Regions from separate parts of the Gorillibacterium sp. CAU 1737 genome, predicted to be linked through region 1. Evidence: riboswitches for the same ligand, from Rfam matches in the RefSeq annotation. Region 1 holds a riboswitch; each other region holds the start of a gene.
The links. A riboswitch is a leader RNA that binds a small molecule or an ion and turns the genes downstream of it on or off. The one in region 1 is predicted to bind cyclic di-GMP.
Positions count from the first base shown of each region.

Region 1 (6,751 bases):
AAATGTCCCTAAAGGTGAGCATGCAGACAGGACCTTCTCAATAGCCTCTTACGAGAGGCTTTTTTCTTTTTCCCCGGCAATCATTTTGTGTTCACAAAAATGTTGATTTTATAGGGGCATTCCGGTTATCATAGATGAGCTGTATTCATGATCTGACAAGGGGGCAACCATGAGCAACACTTCCGAATCGCCGTTATCGTTGTTTCGCAACCGGTTTGTTCAAGTGATCCTGATGTCCGGCCTGCTCCTGCAGATCGGAATCTGGGTGCGCAATTACTCGATTTTGCTGTATGTCACGGAGATGACGGATGGAAGCAAGATCGCGGTTTCACTGATTTCCGTTGCGGAATTTCTGCCGATCTTCGTCTTCTCCTTCATTGGTGGGACGTTTGCGGACCGCTGGCGGCCCAAACGGACGATGATCTGGTGCGATTTTTTAAGCGCCGTCTCCATCTTCGGGGTTTTGCTCGCCATTCACTTCGGAAGCTGGAAAGCGGTATTCTTCGTCACTTTCGTCTCTTCGATTCTATCGCAATTCTCTCAGCCCTCAGGGTTGAAGTTATTTAAGCTGCATGTTCCAGAAGCGCTCATGCAGACCGGGATGTCGGCTTATCAGACGCTGTTCGCCATCTTCATGGTCCTTGGTCCGGGCCTTGGGACGGTTGTTTTCAGCAACCTGGGCATCGAATGGGCGATCGCCATCACCGGCGTCGCATTCCTCGCCTCCGCCGGCGTGCTCGTTTTCCTTCCGAAGGATCGGAAGAGTGAAGCCTCCTCTTCGGGCAAAGCGGTGTGGGACGAGATGAAGGCAGGCTTCCGCTATGTGTGGTCCAGCCGGCTTCTGGCCCGTCTCGGCAGTTGCTTCTTCTTTGCCGGGTTGGGCATCGGCCTCATCCAGCCGCTCGCGATCTTCCTGATCACCGAGCAGCTCGGATTGCAGAAGGAGATGCTGTCCTGGCTGCTCACGGTCAACGGCATCGCCATGTTGATCGGCGGAGCGCTGGCCATCGGCTTCGCCAGCAAAATCTCGCCGCAGAAGCTGCTCGCTCTGGGGACGATGGTGAGCGCCATCTCGATCGCCATCTGCGGCTTCTCCACGGTCTTCGCCGTCACGTTGGTCGCGCAATTCTTCAGCGGCCTCGTCGGTCCGTTCATCCAGATCGGCATCAACACGATGGTGCTTCGCAACACGGAGGAGGCGTTCGTGGGCCGGGTCAACGGCATCCTGAACCCGCTCTTCATGGGAGCGATGGTCATCACCATGTCGCTCGGCGGCTGGCTTGCCGGGGTGTTTACCCTGACACCGGTGTACCTGCTCGCCACGGTGATGCTGCTCGTATCGGCTTTCGTGCTCGTCCCGCTCTTCCGCGAACCTGGCGGAACCAGTCCTGCTCAGGAAGCGGCATAAATTGGTTGAACGGAACTCCGGCTCGCGTTTGGCGAGCTGGAGTTTTTTGTGCGGTTTTTCCTGTACCAACCTGGAATGGATGGAAGAAATCATTTTCAGGAGAAGTCGTTCGGAAATTATACATATTTTTGAAAAGGAAATGTGCTAGGATAATAGAATTACTTGTGATGTGCAAAAAGTAGGAATATTGGTCGAAAGATGAGCCAATTGAACGAATAAAGGCAAACCCGGACGAAAGACGGGGACGCAAAGCTATGGGCCTAACGCTGCAGATTGTGAATCTGTGGACATGGTCGCCAGGCCGCCGAACTCAATTGGCTTTTTTCTGTGCAAAAATATTGATTCGATCTAGGGGGCTAGTTATGTCTAAGCTTTTCGGTTTTATTTCCAAGTGTCTTTGTCTGCTACTATTTATTAATTTGTTGATTCCTGCTTTTTCTGATTCCGTATCGGCTCAGTCGGATGCCAGTCTGGTGAAGGTTAGCTTCCAAAGTCCATTGCTAGACCCGCCTGTCGGGTACGTAGCTGACTTTGGCGAGATCATGGGGGACCGAAATGGATTCCAATATGGCTGGAACTTCGACCATACATCAGAGACTGTAAGCAATGCCACTTACAGCAACTCTCAAGATTCCTCGATCCGTATTCAACCAGGTGGGGAATGGACCTTATCCTTAGAAAATGGGACTTATCAAGTGCAGGTGACGGTTGGAGATGCTGTATATGCGAGCATGAACTCTATCTATGTTGAAGGAACACCCTTTTGGGTCAAGAGTGCTCTTCCTGCCGGAAAGCACGCTACCCTTCAAAAAACGATCGTCATCACTGACGGGCAACTGACTGTCAATCAAGGGAAAGAAGAAACGGGCTTAACCCGATTGAACAACATTGAAGTGTCTAAGCTTCAAAAACATACCCCGGTCCTCAATCCAGCAAAGATTTTGGAGGAAGCCGTGCCCAATCAAATTCCGGGAAATAAAGTCTATCTATCCGGGACGATGGTTAATGAGCATAGCGCGCCTCCATTTATGCGCGTGGATGGTTTGAAGGAAGCCATTGGGGATTCCATGACCAACCAAATCAAGGTCATAGATGATGAGATCAACCAATACCGTCAACAAGCCAGTTTAACCAGTGGAAACGATCCTGCTTCGATTCAGCAGGTAATTCTCAACCATCCGAATCCGACACCTATTGTGAGAGCAGGAATGTTGAATCTGGAGTCGGATGCGACTTGGGGAGCGCCGAACAAGCCAGTTGTCCTGATCTTAGATGGATTAAATACAAACCGGAATCTATCCATCCGGGTCTATGGAACATTGATCGTCAATTCGGATCTACACGCAAACAATTCGTTAACCATTGAAACCATAAAGTGTGGCTCTGTTCAAGGTGATCTTTGGGTTAAAGGGGATCTCCATTTAAACAATGACTCTCAACTCCATATTGCCAATCAGTTGTACGCAGGGAATCTGATTTACAACGGGGGCACCTTGAAGGTTGATGCCAAACAGGTTTTGGTTCGGGACAACATGAACATTAACACGGTTGTTCAGATGGACATTCGTGATGAGATGCTCATTGGTGAAATCATATCCAACAATCGGACCGCAGATTTGAATGTGAAAGGCGGAGACTTGTTTGTTCGGGGCCAGGTCAGCATTAATAATCAGCTTACTGTAAAGACAGGCGGTTTGTTTGCAATGGGAGGGAATTTGGTATCCAACTCCAAGCCTCTCATCGAGAGCGGTAGTTCTGTTGGGCGCACCAAGCTGGATTATACGTTGTATGGACTTAAAGCAGAGTATTATCCCGAGAAGAACTTTTCCGGTCAGAGGACCTTGAAACTGGATGATGCCATCAATCTGACCTCTCAGCCGAAATTGGGTAGCCCTGGGTATGAAGATAACGAATTTTCGGTTCGATGGACAGGACAATTAACGGCGAACTACAGTGATCTTTATCAATTCATCGTAGATATCAAAGGCGGAGCCCGTTTGTGGATCAATGACCAGTTGTTAATTGACAACTGGACAGGAACGACGGATTCCATGAAAGGGGAAGTCTCGCTTGAAGCGGGACAAGCCTACAACATCAAGCTGGAATACAACAGCGTTTACGGGAACCCAACGGCTCGGCTCCAATGGGAATGCGCTCAGCAAAACAAGGAAGTAATTCCACGAATTCAATTTAATCCTTTCAAAACACCAGAAACATATGGCGTTGCAACGGAAACCAGCTTCTCACTTCAATGGGAGCAAGTCTTTAATGCGGATGGGTATGAGCTTCTCTTTGATGGGAGCTTGTATTTGGTTGACTCGTCGGCATCCTATTCGTTTGATGATTTGAAACCGGGAACGCTTCATACCTACCGGGTCAGAGCAGTCAGCGGGGATTTAAAGGGAAAGTGGACACCAACACAAGAGTTTTGGACATTGCCGGATGTTCCCGAGAACATTCAGATTACTTCCACCAGCAAATCGATATCTCTCAGTTGGTCACCGGTAGAGGGAGCAACTGATTATGAGGTGGAATTTAACCATGACATTGTCGATATCGGCAATAAAACGAGCTATGAAGTGGCGGATTTAAATCCAAATATGCAAAAAGTATTTCGGGTGAGGGCCAAGAACAGCAGTGGGGTTGGCAAATGGAGCCGTGTGATTGCGAAAGCCACACTAGTGGCAGTACCCAAAAATCTTCATGGAGAGGCATTTGATCAATATGTTCAATTAAGTTGGGACTCCGTCTCAGGAGCAACTTCATATTCCCTTGAAGCAGACGGGATCCTGTTTAGCAATATAACAGAAACATCCTTTCAACATACTGGATTAACGGCGAACACCGCTCATCACTATCGGATTCGAGCTAACAATGCAGATGGATACAGCGAGTGGAGTGATCCCATTGGGCTTACCACTCCCCCTTCCGTTCCGACTGGACTAAAGGGGGAGGTATCGGGAGATAAGATTACCTTGTCATGGGATGCAGTGTCAGGCGACGTTACCTATGAACTAGAGGCTGACGGAGTCTTGATCAGCAAATTAACCAAGACACAATACACACATGAGAATTTGAAGTTGAACTCAGAGCACACCTATCGGGTTCGGGCTAAAAATGCCTCGATTGCCGGCCAATGGTCATCGATCCTCGGCATGACTACCCATGCAGGGGTTCCTTCAAATGTTAAGGGGCGAGCGAGCGCTACTGAGATCGAAGTAACCTGGGAAGTGGTCTCAGGCGCCACCGGGTATGACATTGAGGTGGATGGAACCGTCATTCGTAGTGGCATGATCCCTTCCTATACCCATAAAGGCTTGGCTCCTATAACCGAGCATATGTATCGAATCCGTGCACGAAATGCAGGTGGGGCTGGAGCTTGGAGTGCTCGAATTACTTGTGTCACTTCATTGAATCGACCCGAATCACTAAGCTCGGAATCCTACCTAACCTCCATTAAGGTTTCGTGGAAGCCCGTTTCAGGAGCAACCGGGTATGAGCTTCTAGTAGATGGAGAAAGCATACTGGTTGGAGCGGCTACCGAATATGAACATGAGGACCTAGAACCGTATTCTTGGCATGTGTACCGAGTAAGAGCTTTATATAAGAACCAAGCGGGGGAATGGAGCGCACCTTTGACCCAATCAACCCTGTTGGGCATTCCTGGTAACATCCAGGTTGAAGCAGGCAGTGACCAAATCGCACTCAGTTGGGAGCCAGTCACCGGTGCAACGGGTTATGAAGTCGAGGCAGATGGAGTGATTAAAGAAACCGATTCAACCTACTTCCGACATAGAGGCTTACTGCCAAACACGGAGCATCATTATCGAATTCGGGCCAAGAACGATCGCGTCGTCAGCGCTTGGAGTGACTGGACCACCCTAATCACAGGGATGACGGCCCCCTCCGTTCCTCTGAATTTTACGGCGACGGCGACCACACATTCCATTCAGCTCTCATGGACTCCTTCTGTTGGAGCGACTGAATATGAACTTGAGGTGGACGGCAAGATCATGCCTGTCATGGAGACAAGCTATGTTCATAATGGCCTATCTCCGAATACCACACATACGTACAGGGTAAGAGCCAAGAATGCCGTCGGTGTCAGTCTTTTTACCAACAAATTGAAAAAGAATACAACACCAGAGATTACCATGAAGATCGATAAGGACACCTCGTTTAACTTTGTAATGGTTATACCTCAAAAACAAGGGCTTTCTACCCGGCAGGTAACCGTGACGTATAATGCCGATCAGCTTCAAGTGGAAGATCTTTGTGCTCAGACAGCTGCGATTGAGAAGGCACCAGGAAAGATAGCGGGAACCCATATCACGATTGTCTCCGTGGTACCAGGCAAGATTGTATACAGCATTGAGAATGCGGATAAGACCGTTATGAACAGCGTGAAATTTTCAGCGAAGACAAATGAGTTCACGAAGGTAACGTATACGATTGAGTAGTTAGTGAAAGGAGAATCATCACGTATGGAAAAAATACGACTCGCTCTTGTTTTCATACTTGTTATTTCGCTAGTTTTTCCTGTTAATACGGGGTTTTCTGAGGGGCAATATTACGTATATGACAAATATGGCTATGACACGACACTTATTACGGAATATTGTGTCGAGTATACAACAGATATTTTCTACAACAGCAATGGAGAACAGACGGGGTCATCTACCTATTGTATTAAATATGAGCCTTACGCCGAACCCTTTTACGTGTATAGAAAGACTAGCTTTATTGAAAGTGTAGTAGCACTCGATGGTTCTTATAGTAGTTCAGGGTATACAAATGGTTTTTGGTACGAAAGAAGAGGCATTTATAAGCTTCCGCAAATGGAAATCATTACACCTGTTAATCAAATGGTTATAACTGAACAATCAATAATCCCAATTCTCAAGGTTTCGGGAACAAGCGGGTCCACATTGTCTGTAAAATACTACATTGATTCCGAAACAACTCCTCGTGGGACTAGATTAATCACGAATGCAGAAACACCTCAAGTTGTAACATTTGACTCGCTAGATATAAGAGGCTTGTCGGAAGGAGTCCACACATTAATGTTTAGTGCTGGTGATGAATTAAAGACGATTGAAGAGCTCACTTCAATCGTCATCGATAGATCTAACCCTACAATCGATTCAATAAATTCATCAGCTACTGAATCGCAAATCACACTTACAGGCTCTGCTCATGATGCACTCTCGGGTTTACATAGCAGCCCGTATAACTTCACCATAGGTTCAGTATCCAGTGGATGGACTTCCGAGAATACCTTTAGTCGTACAGGCTTAACTCCAAACACGGATTATACCGTTAAAATTGAAGCAAAAGATGCCG
Region 1 covers NZ_JBDQQO010000001.1:169,050-175,800, forward strand. Annotated here, with positions in the region: gene AAFN83_RS00745 (MFS transporter) at 170-1,408, shown strand; cyclic di-GMP riboswitch class I at 1,619-1,717, shown strand; gene AAFN83_RS00750 (fibronectin type III domain-containing protein) at 1,771-5,868, shown strand; gene AAFN83_RS00755 (fibronectin type III domain-containing protein) at 5,893-6,751, shown strand, end outside.

Region 2 (6,751 bases), on a different contig from region 1:
GCATGCTGTCGAATGACTCCGGTTTTCGCGGCCTCGGACCAAGAGGACACGACCATTACCAAATGGAAGATGAAGTGGGTTGGTGAATCGGAGGAACAAGGCTCGGTTCCATCCGAGCTCGATCCAAAATGGTTTCTAGTAAGCCCAACGGACCCTATACCGGTAAGGCCTGAGGGGGTAAAAGGAGCCTGGATTCAGTTTCACGTTCCGGCGGTGACGGGACAGACCGAGGTGGTTCATTTTCCACGGGTGTATGCCATGAATCTGGAAGTGTATCTGGACGGGCATTCGGTTTTGCAATTAACCCGGCACAGCTACTATACCCGAAACTCATTCTCGGTTCCGATTGCATTGAGCGACTCGAACAAGACGCTGAGCATGTGGATTGAACCATCGCCGCAGCTTCATCAGCTGGGGCTGGCCAAGCCTGCCAAAATCATGAGTGTTAATGAGAATCAGCATAATTTAATTCGGGAGACGGCCCTCGACTTTTCGATTAGCGGAGGGCTGGCTATTTTAGGCTTAGCCTCCATTGTCGCCGGGCTTATTCAAGGCCGACAGCATCGAGAGATCTGGATCTATCTTGGGGTCTTTCTACTTTGCTCGAGTGCGGTTATGGCGATAAATACCTATGAATTGTACGTTGCTAGCACAAGCTATTACAAGATGGTGGTCTTTGACATCAGTTTGTTATCAGGGCTATTTGCCCTTCTTGCCTTCTATGAGACTACTCTCGGTTCAGGCAAATTCAATACGATTCGAACGGCCAAGCGCTTCCAATTGGTTTATTTGGCGATCGTAAGTCCGCTTAGCGTGTTGAATCTCTTCTTCGAATCGGAGTTAAGCAAAATCTATTATCCACTTTCGACCAAAATATTGGCATTGGTGATGATCATTCATTTTTCACTGATGATCCTGAATGCTTTCTTCATTGCACGGAAGGGCCGAATGGAGGCGATTGTTTTCTCCGTAGGCTTTGTCATCTTTGCAATGGTTGGTGCGGGAGAGATGATCGGGTTTTCCTTTTTCAAAGAATTCGATTATCAACCTCATCTCTGGAAGTGGGGCTTGTTCCTCTTCTCTGTCTCGCTCATGATCATTGTGGGTATGAAGGTTGGCGAAAATCGCCGTCAACTCGTCAAGTATTCCCATGAGCTGGAGATGTTCAATACGGAATTACAGCGTTCGGAGAAGATGGACATTATCAGCGAACTAGCGGCTTCGGTAGCCCACGAGGTTCGGAACCCCCTTCAGGTTACCCGAGGATTTCTTCAATTGTTGGATGGCAAATACTCCAGCCCGACAGACACAACCTATGTAAAGCTTGCACTCAACGAATTGGATCGTGCCTCAGGAATCATTACGGACTTTTTAACGTTCGCCAAACCGGGTGCAGAGGATGTGGTTCCACTGAATCTAGCTAACGAATTCGAGCAGGTGGAAAATATCCTCCAACCCCTCGCCCATATGCAAGGAGGACGTTTGGAAATTTCGATTCCGACCGATTTGCATGTCCTGGGCAACCCCTCGAAGTTTAAGCAAGCGATCGTCAATATTGTGAAGAACAGCATCGAAGCCTTTCTTGAGGACGGATTGGTCGAGATCAGCGCACGCAGTAATGGAGAGTACGTTGCGATCAGCGTGAAGGATAATGGAGAGGGAATGGAACTGGCGGAGATCTCACGACTAGGGGAACCTTACTTCTCCAATAAATCGAAGGGGACAGGTCTTGGACTGATGGTAACCTTTCGGATTATCGAGGCGATGAAGGGAACGATCCAGTTTAAGAGCCAAAAAGGTAAAGGAACAGAAGCAATTATTCGGCTGCCGGTGGCACCCAAACTAGCCTCTGTTCCTGAATAACGTCTTGAAATAGGTTGCAATCTCAATTCTACCAGAGTGCTTGAGGAGAAGCCTTCGACTCCATTACCGTATCCGGAGTTGCCGGAAGAACGAACACCAACTCGTTCGCACTTTCTTCCACCGTTCTGAGCTTCAAGTGGCCGGGCAGTGAAACGCCAAGTACCTCTTGAATGGCAGCCTTCGGATCGGAAAGCAGCTTTTGCTTGAAGTCCGAATCCTTCCAAGCTCGTTGGACCACTTGCGATTGCAGTGCACCATAGGTTGACAATGGAACCACCCTCTCGGAATAAATTGGTGTTTCTGTTAAAAATATAGCACGTTATCTAGGATTCATCCACATAAAAATGTAGATTTCTGGTAGAAGGACTCGAAAAAAATCCAAAGTGAGGAGAAGAATGCAGGATGACGGCGAAAAAACAATCGAAGACAGAGCTGGAGCAGGTTCTTCTCATGGCCGAGTCGAGACTCTCAGGTTTCCCCGAAGGGTTGAAGGTTGACGGGTTTTCATACATTCAGAACAGTCGCCGTATGCTCGATGAAGCAACTGGCCCTAACCGAATTTGCTTTCTTCTACCTTACTGGCTGAAGGAACAATGTCAATTAACCGATGAAATCTGTCGAGAGATGGCCGTGGGCAATCTATTCCTCATGCTTCATTATTTCATCGTGGATGACGCCATGGATACGTCGGACCGACAAGCGGTGCAGGATTTGCCGATGGCGGCCCTCTTTTTTGGAGAGTTTCTCAACGGCTACTCTCGTCTGTTCCCGTACGATTCCGAATTCTGGAGCTATTATCGCTCTTACGTTAGCGAATGGGCGGCTTCTGTCTCCGAAGAGTTGAAGGGGATTGTCTTTACGAGCGATCCTGCCAAGATTGCACGGAAAGCCAGCCCGCTCAAGCTGTGCAGCACCGGGGCCTTGCTCCTGGCGAACCAATCCTCTGAGATCAGTCGAGTCTCTCGACTTCTGGAAGAGGCTCTTGTTGCCATGCAAATGGCGGATGATTGGGTGGACTGGGAGGCCGATCTCGTAGAGGATCAAGGGAAGGGAAACAGCCTGCTTTCTCTGGTCCGGTCGAGTCAGGGGAAGCCGCCTGACGCCAGCCTCACCGAAGCGGACGTGAAGCGGTTCCTGTTCCTCGACGAGGGCTTGACCTGCTTCAGCCTGCTCGCGGCTCGCCGCTATGAAGCCTGCGACTACTCCGGGCTGAAGCTGGAGGCCCTGCGCCTCTTCCATGACGCGCTCTTGCGGGATCTGCAGCGCGGAGCTATGGAGATTGCGGAAGCCCGGCGCCAATTGGAGCAAGGGGGCCTTCATTACTGGTTAAGCCGGGCCTCTTCCTCCTCCTAGATCAGAGAGTCCAAATGCAAAAAGACTCCATCCCAGGAGGTGTCTCCTGAAGACGGAGTCTTCTTTTTTTGCTTGCGGCTATCGGGCTGGACTATTTGCCGGAGGCCAACACGCTCTTGAGGGTTTTCTCGATCTTCTCTGGTGTGTCCTTGGGAGCAAACCGATGCAGCACCTTGCCGTCGCGGCCAACCAGAAATTTGGTGAAGTTCCATTTGATCGAGCGGGAGCCAAAGAGACCTGGAGCCTGTTCCGTTAGGAATTGGAACAGCGGGTGCGTGGTCGGGCCCTTCACGTCGATCTTGGCGTAGAGCGGGAACGTCACGCCATGGTTGAGCTCGCACACTTGCGCGATGTCCCCGTCGTCATCCAGTTCCTGATTCGCGAACTGTGAGCTTGGAAAGCCCAGCACGGCGAAGCCATCATCCTTGTAATCCTGGTATAGCTTCTCCAGTCCCTTGAATTGCGGTGCGAATCCGCATTTGGTCGCCGTGTTCACGATGAGCAGGACGTTTCCTTTGTAGGGGGCGAGTGTCGTTTGCTCTCCGCGAATCGTTCTTACGTCATAGTCATAGATACTCATGGAATCCTTCCTCCTGTCGAGTGGATGAAACCGATGCAACGGAACTCTGTGTTTACATTTTAAACAATATAATTGTATAAGTCAAAGTCGATTCTGTGAAGGATTGTTGCGTAAAAAGACTGGTTTTATCCGTAAAAACATGGTAAGTTTATCACAAGAAATATCATTTAAATCCAAGCGACTCTCCCGGTTATCGGCCAACTGAATACTGGCAAAACTATCGAAAGATAGTGACGCAAAGCTATAGGGACTACGTCCATTCGCCATGGACTTGTCAGCCAGTTGCACGCACGTTAAGCAAATTGGTGAACTATGGCTTTTGGGCCCTCTGGTTCACTTTTTTTTCATGCTCCGGAGCGACAAAGTATGGCACATCCCAGTCAAGAGTAGCTTCAAGGATTCGATAAGGAGGCATCCATCCATGAAGCCGTGTCTCGTCGTGTTTTCCCTGGACAATTGGACCATTGAGTACGAGGGCTTGCTCTCGCTGCTCTCGGAGCGTGAGGTGAAATCGCTGCAGGTAAGAGGGACCGAACAGGAGGTCTTTTCGCTCCTAGCCGGGTATACGTTGGTCAAATCATTGATTCGCTTCCGGTACCACGCTGACGGAGAGCTCAGAAGAGAACGGGGAGGAAAGCCCTATCTCGCTTCTCCGAACTGGAAAGGAAGCTTTTCGGTCTCCCACTCCGGCAATATGGTGGTATGCGGAATCCATCCAACGGGGCAGATCGGGGTGGATGTGGAACGTCCACGGCCGATTATGGACGAGCTGCTGGATGAATGCCTCAGTGATCAGGAGAAGGCGTTCTGCCAGGAATCTTCTACCGAAGAGACGAAGCGGCTGCGGTTCTTCCGATTCTGGACGTTGAAGGAGGCGTATCTGAAGGCGCAAGGAAGCCGGTTCGGAGAAGTCGCCTTCTCGGAGCTGGACTTTTCTCGCATGGGATATGAGCCGGAATCGGCAGAAACGGGCCGGAAGTTCCATGCGGTCTATCCCCAACTGATGGAAAAGGATAAGGAACCCAACGCCGCCCTTCAGTTTAGTCATTTCGAATTGCCGGAGGGGTATTCGGTTGCAGCTTGCTGCGGAGAGACGTTCTCCGCACCTGAGCTGCTGTCTCCTCATCATATAGAGCTGCCGAAGCCGGTGTCGATTGTGACCCGCATTCAACGGGGGCTCGGCTTGCGGAAAGTACCCGGTCTTTGGTCCAGTTTCTTTTCTTGACCAAAGATGGATGACCTTTCTCCCGAATGCTGGTACTGTAGAAGTATTGAAACTTACGGAATTCGGGAGGGTTCAAGATGAACAAGCGTGCGGTGATCGGCCCGGTGCTCATTTTGCTCGGGGTGTATCTGATTCTTAACCGAGGGGGAGAGCTGGACGCCGGAACAATATTCGGTACGTTCTGGGCGACGATCTTCATCATACCCGTCGGGCTCTTCTTCCATTGGATGTACTTCTCCATGACGAACCGGCGGCATGCCGGGCTGCTCGTGCCGGGCGGGATCCTGCTGACGGTCGGGCTCGTCTGTCAGGTCTCGATGCTGACCGGTGAGTGGGGAACCACCTGGCCGGGCTTCATCCTTGCTCCGGCAGTTGGACTTCTGGAGTTGTATTGGTTCGGCAATCGGAACAAGTGGCTGCTCGTTCCCATCAACATTTTGCTGGTCATATCGCTCTTGTTCTTCGCGGTCTTTACCGTGGAGGCGCTGTTCAACCGAACGATCATGGGGCAGCCCTTCATTGCGGTAGCCTTGATTGCAGCGGGCCTCGCCTTCATGCTGCTCAAGAAAAAACAGGTGTAACCCGGAACCAACAAAAAACAGCGCGCACCGGAATGTCGGTGCGCGCTGTTCGTTATTTTTCCCTTATCCATGATTGTGTTGAATGGAAGAGATGCTCGTGCGAATGATTTCGCAGGACGCCTCGAACTGGCTCCGCTCTTTCTCCGGGAGCTTCAGCTCGACGATCTCTTTCATCCCTTGTCGGGTGACGATTGCCGGTACTCCTACACATACGTCCTTCTGGCCATATTCGCCGTCTAGAATAGCGGACACTGCAATGATGCGATGGTCGTCATTGAAGATGGAGCGCGTGATATGGGCGAGCGCGTTGCCGATGCCGTAATGGGTCGAGCCCTTGCGATGGAAGATTTCCCAGCCGGCATTGCGCGTTTTGTACGCAATCTCTTCGAGGTTCATGTGACCGAAGCGGTCGGGATGCTGTTCCAGGATATCGAGAAGCGGCTTGCTTCCGATGGTAACGTGGGACCACGCCGGGAATTGCGATTCTCCGTGCTCCCCAAGCACATATCCTTGTACGCTCCGGGGATCAACCGACAAGTATTCCGAGAGTAGGGTCTTTAAGCGGGAGGAGTCGATGGACGTCCCGGTTCCGAGCACATGGCTTCGCGGGAGACCGGAAACCTGACGTACGATGTACGTGATGACATCCACCGGGTTGCTCGCGATGAGGAAGATTCCTGAAAATCCGCTTGCCATCACCTGCTGAACAATGCCTGTCGTCACCTCTACCGCCGCATCCAGCACGTCGAGGCGCGTCTGTCCTTCCTTCGGGTTCGGGCCCGCACACAAAATGACGATGTCGGCGTCGCCGCAATCTGCATAGGCGCCGGTATGAACCTTGGTCCGCGAATGGACGAAGTCCATGCAATGGGAGAGATCAAGCGCCTGGGCGTAAGCCCGGTCCTGATTCCGGTCGATCAGCATAATCTCGTCACATACCGATTGATTGATGAGGGAATAGGCGCAGCTGGAGCCCACATACCCCATGCCGATGATCGCGACTTTGCGAACCGTGCTTGCCATTGCAAAACTCCTTTACGCTTGAAATGTCAATTATCATAACACAAGGATATCATCCTTTTGCCGAAAACAAAAGCAAGGGACCGTGAAAAAGATTGGTTATCACCAACTGAGAAAGCCGTTCTTTTC
Region 2 covers NZ_JBDQQO010000004.1:241,909-248,659, forward strand. Annotated here, with positions in the region: gene AAFN83_RS10860 (ATP-binding protein) at 13-1,863, shown strand; gene AAFN83_RS10865 (NHLP leader peptide family RiPP precursor) at 1,892-2,140, opposite strand; gene AAFN83_RS10870 (hypothetical protein) at 2,266-3,216, shown strand; gene AAFN83_RS10875 (glutathione peroxidase) at 3,308-3,796, opposite strand; cyclic di-GMP riboswitch class I at 3,997-4,086, shown strand; gene AAFN83_RS10880 (4'-phosphopantetheinyl transferase superfamily protein) at 4,218-5,021, shown strand; gene AAFN83_RS10885 (hypothetical protein) at 5,099-5,602, shown strand; gene AAFN83_RS10890 (L-lactate dehydrogenase) at 5,666-6,625, opposite strand.
Region 2: linked by a shared signal. The riboswitch ahead of AAFN83_RS10880 (4'-phosphopantetheinyl transferase superfamily protein) and the one ahead of AAFN83_RS00750 (fibronectin type III domain-containing protein) in region 1 are both predicted to bind cyclic di-GMP.

Region 3 (6,751 bases), 110 kb from region 1:
CGGTGAATCCTTAACCAAAGATCGATTCAGAGGTCAGAATGATGGAGAGGGAAATAATGAAGTACAAAGCCTGTATTGTCGACTTGGATGGGACTCTGCTTTGTTCGGAGAAGACGGTCTCGGAACGGACCTGCAGCGCCTTATTGGATGTGCACCGTTCGGGAATCAAGATTATGGTGGCGACAGCACGTCCGCCAAGGGCGGTTCGGAAGCTCTTGCCGGAAGCCATCCATCGGATAAGCTCCTTCGTCTACTACAACGGGGCCCTGGTGGTTAGTCCGGAGCTTACCTATTCCCATCATCATGCCATCGAAGCGACCCTCTCAAAGGAAGTCATCGAGTTTTGCCTCCTGCACGAACCCAACGTTGATCTGAGCTTGGAGGTAGAAGATCGATGGTGCAGCCTTAAGGAGTACGATGAGGAAGTTCTAAAGCAGGTTAGAGGCAAGCCCGAAGTGATATCCATTGCAGAGTTATGTAAAATGAGTCCATCGAAAATCATCCTTGCTGGAACCCAACTAGCTGAATCATTGATCCAAACCTATGGATCGAGCCTTCATATCCTCGCGACGGACAGAGGGATGCTTACGCAAATCTCTAGCATGCAAGCATCCAAAGAGAATGGGATCAAGAAGCTGTGCGAGCTCTATGGAATTTCGACGGAGGATACGATCTGTTTTGGGGATGACAGCAACGACATCGGTATGTTTCAACTCTGTGGTCGTTCCGTTGCCATGGGCAATGCGATAGAGGAATTGAAAAGCATCGCAACCGAAGTTACGGCGAGCAACGATGAGGACGGAGTGGCTTTCGTGTTAGAGATGATGCTGCAAAATAACGAGAGAACCCAAGCGGAGGGATAGAGATGATTGTCCAGTTGAACAAAGGTGATTTTGACAAGATCAAACCGCTAACCGATGCCTGCATGAATCTTGAAGTGAAGGCTGTGGTAGGCGGACAACATCCAGGGGAAGTTTATGTGGATGATTCGGAGAAGCCTACAGCTGCTCTTATCTGGATTCCGGGCCAGCAAGGCTTTCAATTGGTTGGCGATGAGAATAGCCAGTCTTTTCGGGTTGAGTTGGACGATTACATGAGAACCGCTATTGAACCCCGGTTGGCGAAGCTTTCGGTAGGTGCTGTGGAGATCGGTGGAGACAAGGAAACGTGGGGAAAGGCACTCCCTTCCATATTCCCCTCGCGAAGCGTATCCAGCGACCTTCAACATGTCCTTCGATTTAAGCACAGGTCTCCGTTTGAGTTTCATGAGGAGGGTATCGCGATTCACAGAATCGATCGAGAGTTATGGAAGTCCAGACGACTGGAGAATCATTCTTTCCTGGAGAAAAAGATTCATCGTTTCTGGGAGACGACCGACGCCTTCCTCGACCAGGGGTATGGGTACTATGCGGAATCTGACAACCAACTGGTAAGTCTCTGCTTTTCTGCATTTGTAGCAGGAAATACACATGCCATTGATATCGAGACGCTTGAGGGGTTTCGGAAGCGTGCCCTCGGTACGGCAGTCGCTAGCCGCTACGTCGAAGAAGCAATCCAGCGCGGACTCGCTCCCTATTGGGACTGCACCCCCAGCAACACAGGCTCGCTTCGAATCGCCAAAGCTGTGGGGATGGAGCATGATTTTGACTACACGATTTGTTGGTTTGATAGGGAGGGAGATCATGAAGAAGCTCAATAAGCAAGTATTCGTCATCACGGGAGTCGTGATTCTCTTAGCAGGGGGGTACTATTATAACCGGAACTTCACCGCCAAGGCGATTTTTCAGAACGTCATCGGCCTCGACGGATATTCTCTGACTCTCGTCAAGGAGCAGGTTCCTTTCGAATGCTTTGTGAAGCCCGAATGGATCGCCTTCAAACCGGATGAGAAGAAGGATCTGACCCTTTCCATGCAAAACAACAACCAAACCCATATCTCCCTTGCCCAAGTAATCAATCGTGGACATGATATCTATTTTAACTTTCATACTACTTTTGATCTGGATTACAGGAATGGAGCGTTTTTATACAACGCGATTTTTCATGAGGACGGAACGGCCAGCAGTCCAACAGGGGCAATTCGTGTCTTCGAGCCGGATGGAACGGTTATTCCCGTTGGACAGCAGGGCTCCGGACCGGGAGCTGACTTTGGATTCGGAATTGATCAAGAGCACCTGGACCAGCTGAAGAACGGAATCGTCATCCAATACGATGGTTATGTTTTGTACCATTATGCTAAAGATTAACGCTTAAAAAAGTTTTTTCGAAAAACACTTGCACAATTCCCGATTGTTCGCTATAATCTTTTCTTGTGGCCGGTCGTTACGAAGTGATCGGTGCTCACGAAAAGCGGGGCCTTAGCTCAGCTGGGAGAGCGCATCGCTGGCAGCGATGAGGTCAGGGGTTCGATCCCCCTAGGCTCCACCAAACAACTTCATACGTGGGTTCTTAGCTCAGTTGGTAGAGCAATTGACTCTTAATCAATCGGTCCAGGGTTCGAGCCCCTGAGAACCCACTTCCAAAAAGAACGGCAGAGATGCCGTTCTTTTTGTTTGTATTCATAAACCATTATCGGAACTGAAAAATGAGGTATGATGGATTATTTAGGAAACTAGGTAGAAGCCTCTTGCGATAGAATTACTGCCCCGTATGAAGAATCTTTGATAATGTTTGATTTTCCTGTATGAGGAATAAATACAAAGATATACATTCCATTATTTTTTAAAAAAGTTGGACAGTTTTAAAGAACAGATGATACTTTCAATGTTTATTATTTTTAACGAGGGAAAGGGAGACTCGTTTTCAGTTTCAGACATTCAATTTATCCTGACTGATATATTCGGGTTACCTGCATCAATTGATCAGATTAATGGTGTTTTCAAACACAATAAAAACTGGTTTAAGTCAGAACAAGACCCAGTCAATAAGAAGGCTCTGAGAAAAAAGTTGCTTGAAGGCGCTAAGGATTATGCGATTGGAATAATTGATAAAGGTGTCAAGTGAAATACAAGGTATAGAACCATGTTTGCTAAAAAAGGCATAATAAATATAACATATTCATTACTAAAGATTGCTAGCGCTTCGCAAAGACAAAAGTTGATTCAATTGACTTTTTATAAGAACGTGTTTACATAAAGTGTGAGGATAATTATTCCAAAAAGAACGGCAGTGATGCCGCTCTTTTTGCTTTCTTCCCCTCCATACGAGCCTGCCAATAGGACTCCCTCTCTAGTTCATAATATCTACATCTCATAGGATGTTAGATTTGATTGCCATACTTCCAAATATAGACTATAATAAGAACCGGAATTGCAAACTTATTTTGTCATTTCATGGATATATATGTCTATTTGGTGAAATTGAATAGTTCGGCAAACCTATTGAAAAGTAGGGACGCAAAGCTATAGGGGCTACATCCTCGTGGATAGGCCAGCCAGTTGCACATTCTGTAATTGGTGAAGTATGGGCATTTTTACCCGTATTCACCTTTTTTATTTGGTTTTGGCCAGATGAGAGGAGAGAGAGCTGTGTCGGAGCGTATGCAGTCATCGGTACCGTCATTTTTTCCAAGTGAGGATGGGAATGAACCAGATCGTATCAGGTTTGTGAAGCTCATGGAACAGATTGTCAACGGGGTGGACCAACTCAAGAATCCGGACGGGGTGAACCTGAAAGGGGAGAAAGAGCGTACCGATCTGTTCTACAAGGATCTGATTCAAACCAGCGAAATTCCATCAAGCAGCACTCCCCTTGAGCAAGTGAATGAGGATCTTGTCAAGCTGCTGCATAACCATCCGTACCACACCAAGTATTTCTTGACGAATATTCTGCCGATGGCAAGCATCCCGGGAATCCTGGGAATGCTGACGGCCTTTCTCGTAAACGGCAATAACTTGTGGGATGTCTATGGCCCTGCGGGAGCGGAGGCCGAGGTTCGCGTGATCAGCATGATGTCCAAGCTGATCGGATATGTGCCTGAGCGGAGCGGAGGCTATACCACTTGGGGAGGGCAAGGAGCGGTGTTCTCCGGTCTTCGGATGGCCATCGCGAAATTCGCTCCGGATGCTCCTCGCCTGGGGGTCCCTTCCCACTTCTATACGTTTTGCTCGGAAGCCGCCCATTACAGCCTGTTCAAGTCGATGGAGGCTACCGGATTGGGCAGCAGTCGTCTCGTCAAGGTTCGTACGATGCCGGACAGCTCCATGGATGTCGAAGACCTGCGGTCGAAGCTGGAAGAGGTGATCGCGAACGGTGGCATTCCCATCTATATCGTTGCTACAACCGGAACGACCGATGCGATGGGCATTGACGATGTGGAGGAAATATCACGCGTTTCTTCAGAGATTGCGGCAAAGCATGGTCTGCGCCGTCCGCATCTACATGCCGATTCCGCTTTGGGCGGCTTTTTCGCCTTCTTTAACGAGTACGATTTCGCAGCCAACCCGCTTGCGTTCAAGCCGGAGGTTTGTGAAGCGCTGCTTGGTATCCAGCGGAAAATGAACCATTTGCGTCTCGCCGATTCACTCTGCTTTGATTTTCAAAAGCTGGGTCAAACGCCTTACCTGACCAGCTTGTTCCTGATCCAGGATGCGGCAGATTTGAATCTGGTCGATTTGAAGGAGGAGGAGACCCCATATGTCGGCCATCGGGGGTACGGGCAATATCATACCGGTTATACGCTGGAATGCTCGCGAATGGCCAGTTCGATCAGCATCTACAGCGCCTTGCTTGCTTTTGGAATGGAGGGGTATCAGCGCCTGTTGGCCCAGTTTGTCGAGGTGAATCTGGCGTTCCGGGCTGCTATTCGCGACGAGCTGCCGCAGGCGGAGATCGTAAACCCGGACAATCCGGGGATCGTTACGCTCTTCCGCATTTATCCTGAAGGGGCACACGACTTCCGGGACGAATGCTCCGGCCAATGCACGCTGGCGGACATCGAGCGCACGAACCGGTTCAACGAACGTCTGTTTGAAGTGCTGGGCGAACAGCGCGACCGAATCTTTTTCGGCGATACCAAAAAGCATTTGGTGGTTCCCACCAAGGACGGCAGCAGCACAGCCTTGTATGCGACCAAGATCTTCGTCATCTCCCCCTACACGGAGATCGGCCATGTTCCAGAGATTGTCCGGTACTTGAAAGAGAACGTCGAGCTCGTGTATGAGAAATACTCGGAAACGCCTATGATCAGCGGGAGGTTATAACGGTGGAACAGCCAAAGCAAGCAAATCCTGCGAATTGGTTTCGCGGGAGAATTGCCGTCAAGATGATGAGCAGCATTCTAGCCCTGGTGCTGCTCATGTGCGGCTTGTTTTTAGCTACGGAGTACGTGATCAGCAATCGATTGACCGAAAAGCTGGAGGATCAATTCAACCTGAGGCTCTCCACGAACATTCAAGCGGTCGGGAAATATTTGAACTCCATTCCAGAGCACGCCTATGAAATCGACGGAATCCAACACCCGGCTCATGGAAAGATCAAGGAGCAACTGGAGCAAATCAAGAACGACTACTCCCTTGAAAATGTCTACATCCTTCGAAAGCAGCAAGAGAAGGAGCAGATTGTCATCCTGACCGGAGTAGAGGAAGACTATGGAACGGATTACGGATTCTCGCCCGAAATGAGAGCCGCCATCGAAACCAGCAAGCAGACCTTCAGCTCCATATACAAGGATGAGTACGGAACTCATAAATCGATCTTCCTTCCCCTTAAGGATGACAAAGGAGGCACGTACGGCATTGCCGGCATCGACATTGACGCTTCCGTCGTGCCCCAAACCAAGAACTTCATTTTCTTGGCCTCGATCGGAATCATGGCGGTGTTGATGCTCGTGGGCAGCCTGATCGCCTACTTTATCAGCCGAAGCATCACAAAGCCCCTCACTCGGCTCATGCACGCGACGGAAAAGGTGGCGGCAGGGGACTTGTCCGAAGAAGTGACTCTTCAGCGCTCGGATGAGATCGGCAAGCTGGGTGATTCCTTTGGCCGGATGAGGAGAAACCTGGACGCTTTGATTCGGCAAATCTCCGCCTCCACTCAGGTCATCACGACGACGAGCGAGCAGGTTTACCAAGCGGCGGGCGAGATGAGTGCGAGCTCACAGCAGGTCGCATCGTCCATGAACAGCATGAACGAAGGGGTCACCGAGGTCGTCACCTCGATCTCCGACAGCACGGCTTCGGTTGTGGAAGTGAACGAGGATCTGGCGAAGGTCTCGATCGAGGTTCAAACGATGCAAGAGACGGCTCATACCGTAGGTAGTCAATCGGCAGAGGGTCAGCAGCTGGTGGAGAAGACGCTGCGTCAAATGAACGTCATTCAGAAGGAAATGAAGGAGTCGCAGGAGGCGGCGGCTCAGCTCGGGTCCCGTTCTATGGAGATTGGTGAAATCATTCACATCATCACAGACATCGCTCAGCAGACTAACCTGCTCGCCCTCAATGCATCCATTGAAGCGGCTCGGGTTGGCGAGCAGGGCAAAGGCTTCGCGGTTGTTGCTGGAGAGGTGAAGAAGCTGGCAGAGCAATCGTCCAATGCCGCAAGCTCGATCACGGAGCTAATCTCGGGCACGCAGAATGACAGCCAGCTCGTCCTGAAGAGCATTAAGCAAGGCTCTCAGGCGGTAGAGCAGGGACAAGTCTGGATTCACGACATGTATGAGAACTTCAAGGTGATCTTCATTGGAATCTCCATGTTCTCAGAACAGATCGACCATTTGAAACGCGCGCTCGAGAAAGCTGATAAATCCTTTGAA
Region 3 covers NZ_JBDQQO010000001.1:276,192-282,942, forward strand. Annotated here, with positions in the region: gene AAFN83_RS01265 (HAD family hydrolase) at 57-863, shown strand; gene AAFN83_RS01270 (GNAT family N-acetyltransferase) at 866-1,699, shown strand; gene AAFN83_RS01275 (hypothetical protein) at 1,683-2,246, shown strand; tRNA gene AAFN83_RS01280 (tRNA-Ala) at 2,352-2,427, shown strand; tRNA gene AAFN83_RS01285 (tRNA-Lys) at 2,443-2,515, shown strand; gene AAFN83_RS01290 (hypothetical protein) at 2,764-3,003, shown strand; cyclic di-GMP riboswitch class I at 3,361-3,445, shown strand; gene AAFN83_RS01295 (pyridoxal phosphate-dependent decarboxylase family protein) at 3,528-5,201, shown strand; gene AAFN83_RS01300 (methyl-accepting chemotaxis protein) at 5,204-6,751, shown strand, end outside.
Region 3: linked by a shared signal. The riboswitch ahead of AAFN83_RS01295 (pyridoxal phosphate-dependent decarboxylase family protein) and the one ahead of AAFN83_RS00750 (fibronectin type III domain-containing protein) in region 1 are both predicted to bind cyclic di-GMP.